DNA from 2 places in the Rosistilla oblonga genome. Region 1 is predicted to be linked to the other one. Evidence: riboswitches for the same ligand, from Rfam matches in the RefSeq annotation. Region 1 holds a riboswitch; the other holds the start of a gene.
What was found. A riboswitch is a leader RNA that binds a small molecule or an ion and turns the genes downstream of it on or off. The one in region 1 is predicted to bind cobalamin.
Positions count from the first base shown of each region.

Region 2: it holds a riboswitch for cobalamin, as region 1 does, so the genes downstream of both, CA51_RS06260 (DUF1559 family PulG-like putative transporter) here and CA51_RS24330 (DUF1559 family PulG-like putative transporter) in region 1, are expected to answer to the same signal.

Region 1 covers NZ_CP036292.1:6,882,983-6,888,596, reverse strand. The annotation lists gene CA51_RS24345 (AAA family ATPase) at 1-101, shown strand, start outside; gene CA51_RS24340 (DUF58 domain-containing protein) at 124-1,017, shown strand; gene CA51_RS24335 (hypothetical protein) at 1,554-1,889, opposite strand; gene CA51_RS24330 (DUF1559 family PulG-like putative transporter) at 1,950-2,837, opposite strand; cobalamin riboswitch at 3,026-3,243, opposite strand; gene CA51_RS24325 (DUF4870 domain-containing protein) at 3,440-3,793, shown strand; gene CA51_RS24320 (outer membrane protein assembly factor BamB family protein) at 3,808-5,046, opposite strand; gene CA51_RS24315 (sulfatase family protein) at 5,245-5,614, shown strand, end outside.
Region 2 covers NZ_CP036292.1:1,737,545-1,743,158, reverse strand. The annotation lists gene CA51_RS06270 (glycosyltransferase family 2 protein) at 1-53, shown strand, start outside; gene CA51_RS06265 (UbiA family prenyltransferase) at 129-968, shown strand; cobalamin riboswitch at 1,212-1,439, shown strand; gene CA51_RS06260 (DUF1559 family PulG-like putative transporter) at 1,707-2,666, shown strand; gene CA51_RS06255 (DUF4465 domain-containing protein) at 2,763-3,605, shown strand; gene CA51_RS06250 (3-keto-disaccharide hydrolase) at 3,629-4,318, opposite strand; gene CA51_RS06245 (hypothetical protein) at 4,442-5,449, opposite strand.

The DNA.
Region 1 (5,614 bases):
CGAACTTCCAGGCCCAGGCCGAAGGGGTAACGACCGACGACTTGGTCGCTCGACTGATCAAAGACGTCCCCGTTCCCGAAGCCCCCAAGTTCGCTCAATGATCCACCGTTAGGTTCGAAACTCATGTCCGCCGAAAGCTATCTGAAGCCGGAAGTTCTGAACCAGATCAAGCGTCTGGATCTACGCGCTCAGATGGTCGTTCGCGGTTTTTTGCAGGGCTTGCACGCCAGCCCGTACCACGGGTTTTCGGTCGAGTTCAGCGAGCATCGCCGCTACAGCAAAGGGGACGACCCCAAGACGATCGATTGGCTGGTCTACGCCAAGACCGACAAGTATTACGTCAAACGATACGAATCGGAAACGAATCTGACCGGCTATCTGATGATGGACCTCAGTCGTTCGATGGGGTTTACGCATCGCCAGCAGTTTTCGAAGTTTGAGTATTCGATCTGCCTAGCCGCCTCGCTCTGCTATCTTATGATCATGCAGCAGGATCCGGTGGGGCTGCTGACGTTCAGCGACAAGTTGCGAGCGAATCTGCCGGCGCGCAGTCGTCGCAGCCAGGTGACCGATCTGTTAGCCCAGTTGTCGCGCTTGAAGCCCGAGGGGGAGACCGACCTCGGCGACAGCTTGCACCGCGTCGCGGCGATGTTGCCGCACCGCAGCCTGTTGATGATCTTTTCCGATCTGCTGGGCGATCCCGAGCCGGTTTATCGAGCCCTTGCGCAATTGCGACACGCCGGGCACGACGTGATCCTGTTTCACATCTTGGACGAATCCGAAGTCCATTTCCCGTACGATGGGCCTGTCGAATTCGAGGATCCCGAAACGGGACAGAAGATGCCTGTCGACGCGACCGAGATCCGCCAGGATTACCTGGAAGCGATCGAAGAGTTTCGCGAAGGCTATCGCGAGCGGTGCAGCAAGTTGCGAGTCGATTACGTGCCGCTGGACACCAGCATGCCCTTCGACAAAGCCCTCACGGAATACCTCGCCAGCCGCCAATCGCGGTTTTAGAACTCCGGTGCAATGGCCGTCGGAACGTTTGGAGCCTGGTTGGGTTTGGCGGGGCGAAGCTCCAGCAATTTGCCTAGCCCAGGCCAACGGCCTGGGAATGGCGATCGCAGCATCCGATCGGTAGGGCCAACGGCCCGGCAATTTGCTCAGTTCGGATCGATCGGCGAACAAATCGCCGGACCGTTGGCCCTCGCTGTACCTGGGCGCGATGTGTTCCCAGGCCGCTGGCCTGGGCTAGGCAAATCGCCTGGCCTTCGGCCCGGCACCTGCATTGGGTGCGAGCACGTTACGGTTGTGATATATACACCGAGTCCCGCAGGGATCGCAGATGGTAGCCGGAGGTCGCCGCGCCGCGGCGTACCTCCGGAACACGACGCCCGCACACGCGCAGCCGCTCCCGAAGGGAGCGCAGATCGATGTGAGCCCCCGTTCGGGGACGGCGTTCGATTTCGCGAATCGGTTACCGGTGGTATTCGCTGCGCTCAAACCACCGGCTACCTTCTGGGGCCGCTTCGCGGTCCATTGGCCGCCGAACGCTATTCAGGCCAGGGACCGTCGGCGGTCATTTCGGCGCCGGTCTTGGGGCAGCGGGTGGCGCCTGGTTTTCGGTTGATCTGTTCGACCGATGGGATCGCGTGCCATCGCTCGCACTTTGGGCAATAGAGTGCCGGTTGCAGCGTCCGTTTGCCAGTGACCGGGTGGATGGCGGGAGTCTGCGTGGCGGTGTCGGCGACAACCGCTTGCATCGTGTCGATGTCGACGTAGACCGATTGAGTGACCTCGGCGACCGGCGGTGCGGTCTCGCCGCAGCCGTTTACGGTCAGGAGCAACAGGCAAGCGGCAGCTTGGCGGATTTTTACTTTGGCGGACATCGATCGAACTTCCGGGGAAGGCGTTGGGGGCGAATAGGAACTCAGCGGGCTGACGTGTGCCTACTCGCGATCGTACAGTTCGTCTTGCAACGCAGGATCGTCCAAGTGTCCGTCGCTGACATAGCCCAGCTTTTTCTCGTCGATCAGTGCAGCTTGTTCGGATGACATGTAGTTGGTGCCAGGGACATCGATCTTGAAATGTCGCTGCCGCGATTCGACGTGTCCGTCCAGGAAGGCAACGTTCGCTGCGCCGTGATGGCGGAAGTGAACGTTGGGGAAGTTGTGGCTGGGAGGGTCCAACAACCAGTTCTCTTCAAAGCTGTAAGCTGGCGGCGAGAAGGAGACAAGTTTGACTTGGGCGCTGTCGGCAAAAGCGACTGTTGCACTCATCGAACGGACCTCGGCAAAACGGCGGACCATCGGTTCGGGATTGGGGACCGCGGCGTAAGTTGGCGGCAACCAATCGACCCCCGAGGACCGCGAGAGGTTGTAGCCGTTGAATCCAAAGCCCGACGCGGGGAAACCGTATTTCACAGTGTCCATCTGGCCGGGGCCAAAGTCGGGGCATTGGAACGATGTGTAACTTGTCTCGATGAACGGGGCCAAAGGGCCTTGGGTGTAATCGAGTTGTTGGTTCGGATCGGGTTGGTCGTAGTCGACGGTTCCGAACCAGAACTGTGCCTTGCCCTGAGCTCCCGAGTAGGTCGCCAAGTAATTGATCCGCGCTTGATCTTCGACGACGTACGGAATCATCGTCTCGCGGTAGGTGTCGGCATAATTATGCAGCGCCAATGCGATCTGTTTCAGCCGGTTCTTGCACTGCATGCGGCGAGCTGCTTCACGGGCTTGTTGCACGGCGGGTAACAGCAATCCAACTAAGATGCCGATGATTGCGATCACGACCAGCAGTTCGACCAGCGTGAAGCCGGCGCGGCGCGTGTTGTTCATTTTCATGGATGGAAAGATCTTTCGAGCCGACTGCCACGGTGGCTCTACGGTTCGCAGTTCCTACCGGCACAGAGCATGAGCGAAGATCGAGATCTTTCGTCGCTCGCACGATTGCCGGCCAGTGCCGTTGCAGCGCGAGCGGTCTGAAAAATCACGTCCGCTCCCTGTTCCCCGAGGGTACGACGCTATTGTGCGATGACAGCTGGGCAGGTCTTCTGGCTCCCGGTTCAGCCTCGGCTTATGCCTTCCCGCAACCGCGATCTTCATGATCGCATCGGTCACAGTGGCAGTGAGTTAAGCCTCGTCCCCGGTTACAGCGGCGGGACCGCAACGGATTTGCACCGTTTTCCCTATTCTCCGAGCGGACCACAAGTCGACGCTCGGCACCCATGTCGCGGTCGATTCTAACACCGGTCGTGTGTCCGTCAATCGCTGATTTATCTGGCTCGCGGCCGCGGAAGCTATTGGTAGTTGGCGAGCCCCCCGATTCCTGCGATCATCCAAGATTGCCGCTGCCGTGGCGAATTGTCATTATAAGAACCACACTGTGCGGCGGGATTGTCGGGTGTTTGGGTGACGGAATCAGACGGAGGAATCGCAGCATGAATGCAAATACTATCGCCATGGCATGTCATTTATGTGGCCTGTTGGGCTACCTGGCCAATGGTCTGGGCAGCATCTTTGGGCCGTTGGTCGTGTGGATCCTGAAGAAGGATGAGATGCCGTTTGTCGACGCGCATGGCAAGGAGGCGTTGAACTTCAACATCTCGGTGATGCTGTATGGGATCGCGCTGGTCGCCGCCACCTTTCTGACCTTTGGTTTTGGGATCTTTTTGACAGCTCCGTTGGGCCTGGGGCTGGTCGTCTTCCACGTCTACTTCGCAATCCGAGCCGCCTTGGCTGCGAACGAGGGAGAGATGTATCGCTATCCCTTCACGCTGCGACTGTTGAAGTAACCGCCGCGCCGCCGCTATTTTTCGATCCGGTACAGGTGCGACTGCGTGCGGATGATCAAGCTGTTGCCGATCACCGCGGGCGATGCGCAGATCGTCTCGGGCAGCTTGTTGTTGGCCAGCAGTTTGAATTTTTCGCTCGCTTCGAACACGGGGCAGTCGCCATCTTTGTTGAAGCCGTAGATGCGACCTTCGGCGTACAGCGGCGAGGCCCAGAAGTCGCCGCCTATGCGATGTTTCCAGATTTGGTCGCCCGTCTTGGCGTCCAAGCAGATCGCGATCCCGTCGTCGGTGATCGCAAACATCAGGTCGTCGACGATGATCTGCGATCCGCGTTTGGGCATTCCACGCCCCTTGCCCCAGACGATGTGGGAGTCGGTGACGTCGCCGGTGCCGCCGGGGCGGACGGCGATCAAACCCAGATCGTGTGCGCCGCCGGTGATGTAGACCAAACCGTTGGCGAACAGCGGACGTGGGGCCGCGTTCATTCCGCCGTGATAAACCTTCCACAGCTCTTTGCCGGTTTCGGGATCGTACGCGATCGTGGCGACAGCGCCGGGGCTGATCATTTCCGATCGACCTTCGTGTTGGATGATCTTTGCCGTGCTGTACGCCTTCTTGTGATCGCCGTTGTCGGTTCCGTATTCGATGTTTCGGTCGACCCGCCACGCCGTCTCGCCGGTCTGTTTATCGAACGCGATCACAAATTGGTTGTCGTATCCGTCGTAGGCGACGATCAATAGGTTGCCATGCACGATCGGCGACGATCCGGGGGCACGCCAGTGGTTGCAGATCAGATCGCGTCGCTCCCAGATCTTGGCACCTTTGGTCGTGTCGACACACGCGGTTCCGTAGCTGCCAAAGTGAACGTACAACCGGCCCGCTTCGACGACCGGGGTTGGCGAGGCGTAGCTGTTTTGCGGATGGCAGTATCGCGGTTCGGCATTTTCGAACAGCGGCACATCGTGCACGACTTTGCCACTGTTGAAATCGACGCAGACCGCCGACATCTGCTTGCCATCTTCGGATGCCGTCGTCATCCAGATCTGGTCGTCCCAAACGACGGGCGAGGACCATCCCTTGCCGTGAATGGGCGTCTTCCAGACGACGTTTTCGGTATCGCTCCAGGTGACCGGCAGCCCTGTCGCCCCGGTTTTGCCGTCGCCATCGGGACCGCGGAACTGGTTCCAATTCGGTTGTTCGGCAACCGCGGTGCCAGCCAGCAACAGAACAATCAATGCGGCAATCGACTTCACAAGGCACCTCGGCAGGAGTTGAACACAGGTTGGGGAGGGATCGTTGAGATTAAACCATGATTGTCAACGTGGCAACTCGCAACCCAATCGCCTCAATTACGGCCGGGAATTGACCGGGCACGGGCGAGCAATAAAACTGGGGGCTGCCGATTTTGGTTCCCACCTCGCCCCCAAGACCTTCAGCCACCCGGGATTTCCATGCTCTCTAGCCACCCTCCAATCCAGTCGTCGGGAATTCATCGCCGACCGCGGGCGATCCGAACATGGACGCCAGCGATCGCAGCACCGCTGAGTTTGTTGATCTGTCTGTTGGTCGGCGGATCGGCATCACAACGCGCCGCCGCAGCGGAACGCTTGCCCAACGTGGTCGTCATTTTTATCGACGACATGGGATACGAAGACATCGGCCCGTTTGGTGCCGAGGGGATTGAGACGCCGAACCTCGATGAGATGGCCCAGCAAGGGCGTCGGTTTACCGATTTTGTCGTCTCGTCGGCCGTCTGTTCGGCGTCGCGAGCTGCGCTGATGACCGGATGTTACAACCGCCGGCTTGGGATCAGTGGCGCGT
Region 2 (5,614 bases), 2.1 Mb from region 1:
GGCGGCACAGTCGCGGACGCCGAGTCGCCTGGCGCGGCCGTATCGAATCTTAGTTTCGTTGTTTTCGTGCGGCGATGCCGGTTGGTAGATTGTGTTCGAGATCGTATCACCGCAAGCGAAGCCAAGACATGCTGGAAATCATCAAAATCGCTCGGCCTGGATTCTGGCCGACGCATGTCTGGTTCTACCTGTTGCCCTTTGCGGGGCGCGACATGTTCGGATCGATCCCGTTTTGGCTCGGCTGTTTCTACGTCAGCTTTCCTCTTGGCTTGCTGTTGTATGGTTGGAACGACCTGGGCGACTACGTCAGCGATCGCTGCAACCCGCGAAAGGACAGCTGGCTGTTTGGCGGACGGCCCGACGCGGCGATGCGGCGTCGTCTGCCATGGATCATCGCCGCGGTGCAGGTCCCGTTTCTGATCGCGTTTGTGATCATCGGCGGTTGGTGGATGCTGCTCTGGTTCGCCGCGGTGCTACTGACCAACGCGACCTACAACACGCTCGGATTTAAACGCCTGCCGGTCTTGGATCTGATGAATCAGATCGGCTACCTATTGATCTTTCTGCTGGGCAGTTGGCTCTGTGGCGTGCCTCAGTTGAATGCGGCGACGATGGTCTTCAGCGCGTTGTTTGCGATGCAGAGTCATCTGTTTGGCCAGTTGATGGATATCGAAGAGGACCGCATCGCCGAGCGTCATAACACCGCGATCACGCTCGGCGCGGTCCCGTCGAAGTGGTTGTTGGTCGGGATCATGCTGGTCGAGGTCGCGATCTCGTGGACCTACTTCCAATCGCCGATCGTCGCGGGATTCATGTTCGCCGGCGCGATCTTCTTCAGCCTCGATGCACTCGCCGGCCCCAAACAATACCCGCCCCTGTTCACCAAGCTCTTTTTCGTCGCCTGGAACCTAATCGTGATCGCCACGATGCACTTCGTCTGGCGCTATGGCGTCTTCTTAGTCGATTGATCCAGCACAACGAACGCCCCCAGAATCGATCGAACCACGCTCCAATTGCTCCTTCCGTTAATCGACGGCATACCAAAATTTGCATTGTTTGGCGAAGCGTGTGGTTTCGAAATCTGAAACGAAACCGCCAAACGGCAGCGACGCAGATTGGCATCCCACACATCCCCAAACGGCGGAATCCCGCCGAAGGCTTGGCCGTCGCTTCAGCCAAAAGTGGCGGTTGACGCTGGAAATCGCGGTACTATCATGTGACTCGTTCGTGGTGACTTGCGGTGCTTCTGCACTGCGAGCGAACAGGGAACTCCGGTGAAAAACCGGGACGGTCCAGCCGCTGTGAACTGCTTCGAGTGCCAACGCATTCGATTCGATGCTCCTTCTACCGAAGTGCCATTGCTTGGAATTCCAGGCGAGAAGGCTGTGAGTATTCGAAAGGCAGTGAGTCAGAAGACCTACCACGCGTAAGACGATTGAGTGCCTTCTTGGATTGAGGCGGTCGTTGCAATGTGTTCTGTCCCCCAATTGCTAGTGAAACACGGCGTATTTGTCGTTCACTCTGCATGGTGTCGACACAACACATTGTTTAATTTCATCGGTTGTCGATACGTTCTTGCCCCCTTTGTCGCTGCGCGCTCACACTTTCTGAAAATCGAAATCGGTTCTCAGAAGACAGGGAAGCTGCGCGCCGAGGTCTCGTGGCGAAGCGTGTTTCGACGCAGTAGCGAAGGGATCGGGACAGAGATGCCAAGCGCCAAGCAGCGACGGATCGCATCGCCCTGCACTAAGCAGTGCCGGTTGGATTGCCAAGCGATTTGCAGCGGATGCGGCCGCACGAAAGATGAAATCACCGGTTGGTCAGCTGCCTCGCCGGCGGAGCAACTGGAAATCGTTCGGCTCGCGAAATTGCGACAGCCAACATGCCAAGCCGCTGGGTTCACTTTGATCGAATTATTGGTCGTGATTGCGATCATCGGGATCTTGGTCGCCCTGCTGTTGCCGGCCGTTCAAGCGGCTCGCGAAGCCGCTCTCAAGATGAGCTGTAAGAACAACTTGCGTCAGCAGGGAATCGCGCTGCACAACTACCACGACGTGCATCAGACGCTGCCAACCGGATGTATCGAGTGGCGGTCGTGGGGCGCACCGCCAACGCAGCGGCAGTTCGCTTGGTCGGCGATGCTGTTGCCTTTCTTGGAGCAACAAAACGTCCATGCCCAAATCGATTGGTCGCTGCCGTATGACGCCCCTGAAAATCTGCCCGCCGCGTCGACGCGGCTGAGCGTTTACGAATGCCCCACTGCGATCGAGCGTCCCGCGACGCGGGGCAGGTCCGATTACGGCGGCATCTACGGCGAACGAATCGTCGATCGCGATCCGGAAGATGGCCTCTTCTTGTACGAGCGGTCGGTGCGGTTTCGCGACATCCGCGATGGGCTCACGCAAACGCTCGCAGTTGCCGAAGACGTCGGCGGCCCGGACAGCGAATGGATCAATGGCCGCAACGTCTTTGTGCAGGCCTACGGAATCAACGATCCCGACGCCTGGATCGGCGACAACGAGATCCGCAGTCTGCACACCGGAGGGGCAACGGTGCTGTTTGCCGATGGCCGAACGATCTTGATGGCCGAAACGATCGACAAACAGCTGCTTGGAAAACTGATCACTCGCGGCAAGGGCGAAGTGGTTGACTCCAGCGCCTACTGATTTTTAACCCTCGATGGAATGCTTGGCTGCCGACTTGCGACGCAGCTCACGATTCCATCGACCACTGAATTCCACAACTCTGACGAAACCACAACAATGAAAATTCAACTGTTTGCTTTGATGATCTCGCTCGCCGCGGCGACGCCTTCGCTTGCCGACATGGTGATCGATTTCGATGAACTGTCCGGATACACCGACACCACTGCCGACGGTAGCTATTTGAACGGCTACGGTTATGGAGCCGCTACCGGCAGCTGGTCTTCCCGCGGCGTCACCTTTGGGACAAACCAATGGGGACCGGGGTGGAGTTATTCCAACGTCAACAACACAACCACCGCGGGCTACACCAATCAGTTTGCGGCTTACCCGGGGACCGATGTCAGTGGAAATGGCAACTATGTGATCGGAACCGGCTTTTCCCCAAACGCCGCTTACTTCAACCTGTCGGCCAATCTGCAAGCGAAATCGATCGCCGTCGCCAATACGACCTATGCCGGAATCTCGATGCGTGATGGCGACGGTGATGGCGGTTTTGCCAAGAAGTTCGGTGGATCCACGGGAAGCGACCCCGATTACTTCCGCGTCACCTTCACCGGCTTTGAACAAGCCGATGTCGGCGGAGCGAGTACCGGAAGCGTCGAGTTCTATTTGAGCGATTTCCGATTTAGCGACGACTCGTTGGACTACATTGTCGAGGACTGGCAGACCGTCGATCTGACGGGACTGGGCGACGCGCGTTCGATCGGGATAACACTGGACGGCAGCGACGTCGGCACCTGGGGACTCAACACGCCCGCTTACGTAGCGATTGACAATCTTGCCGTCACCGCAGCCGTTCCCGAACCGGGAAGCATGGCGATGCTGTCGGTTGCCCTGGTCGCCGGCGGAATCGCTCGGCGACGTCGCAACAAACGACAGCAGAAAAATCAAACCAGCTGATCTCAGCCGGGACGCTCCGCCGGCTAGCTCTGCGGCTTCAGTTCCTTGATCCGCAGATTGCGGAAGCGGTAGGTCTGCCCTTTTTCGCCGTGGTGTTGGATGGCGATGAAGCCACTTGCATCGGTGTCGTCTTCGATCTCGGTCGTGACGACGCCGTTGACTTCGATCTTCAGCGAGTCGCCTTGGCAAGTGATTCGGTACTTGTTCCAGCCGTTGCGGTCCAACGCGCCGGCGACTTCGGGCTTCTTAAAGTAGGCTTGCGATTCCTCAGCATGCTCCAGGAACTTCGCTTCTTTGGTGCGGCCCTTGATGCTCGGCCAGATCCATCCGCGGCGACTCTCGTCATACAGACCGCCCGACCAGCGGCGATCCGATCCATCGCATTCGGCTTGGTAACCGTAGACCTTGTTCTTTTCGGAGTGACAGCGGAACATGAAGCCCGAATTCGCTTGCCCCTCGGGAATCATCACCTCGCCTTCGAAAACAAAGTCGCCGTATTTCTTGTCGGTGACCAGGAAAAACTTCTTCGACGCTGTCAGATGGATCTCGCCGTCGACGACGTTGACTTCGCCCCATTCATACGGATTGTTCCAGCCGCTGGTGTCTTCGCCGTTGAAGAGGTCGGTCCATTGATCGTCATCCTGTCCGATCGCCGCGCCGGAGATCAGGAAGGCCGAGAGCAGCAGGGCTGCGATGTTGGTCGTTGCTTGCATGCGAATCGTGTTTCTCTAAGAGTTGATAAAAAAGGAGCGTGCCGTACGCACGCGCTCGTAGGGGTGAGTTGCTTATTGTAGTCGCCCAGTCAACGTTTGTAGGGATCCGTCCACCTCTAACGCTCAAGTTGTCTCGGCGATCGCTTCGTCGCTACGATCCCCGCGAGGCGACAAACGCACAAACTGCAGTCCCATCTTTCGCAGCACCCACAGGCTCAACATACACCCGACAACTTGGGACACCGCCAAGACGAGTCGAGGCACAAGTTCAGCTCCCACCGCGACCGGGAAGGGATTGCTGGAGATCATTTGATAGATCGCTAGATTGACGACCATAAGCGCCGCATAGACGCAAACGCCCAGCACCAATCGTATCCAAACGCGACGATCCCGCATCCAAACCAGAAACAGGATCGTCCCCCACAGCACCGCCGCGCTAAGCACGGTCGTGACCAGGACCACCAGTAGCGTCGGCGCGACCGTCGCGCTCGTTCCCAGTTGCAGCGATTGATAGACCCGGTTGAGTGGTCGAGCGATCGCCATCACGACGGCGACCAAGCCGATCCAGCCGAACAGTTCGGCGATCGTGATCGGCCGTTTCGCTGGCGGTTTGTCGAGTCCCGCGTCGACGAGACAATATCCCGTGATCCGCCGCATCAGGACAAAACCGCCGATCGCCACGATGAATCGCATCAGGTCCCATCCGACCTGCAGCACCGCGATCTGCGAATATTGGAACTCCAAAAATTCGCGGACATTATAGAGTTGAAGCAGCGTCGGAACCTCGCAGGCGATCAGGCCTAGCAACAGATATCCGATCACCGGCCAGCCTTGCCGCCCCAGCACCGGATACCGCCACGCGATCCAAATCGGCACGATCAGATAGTAAAAGAACTGTATGCCGCTCAGAAAATAGCTCAGCAGGCCGATCCACACGTTCTGGATCGTGTATTCGTTGACCAATTGGCTGCCAAAGCTGAGAGCGGCCAAACTGGCCGGACCAACGGTTGCTAGCAACAACACAAATCGTTCGGCGCTCCGCTGTCGATCGACCGACTCCGATTCCGCCCGATCGTCGCTGAGGCGCGTTGGTTGAGGTGAATCGTCAGCGGGCGTTTCGTCTGCGGGCATCGTTTTCTCGTCACGGCAATTGGAAGTTCATTTGTCGACAAACGGAAACCGGCTGCCGCGAGCATCGATTGTAAGTGATTTGGTTCTTCGCCTGCGATTGCAATGCATGCAATTGCTCCTAATCTTCCATCACTCGCCCGAAACGCTAGCGTTCGACCGCGACGC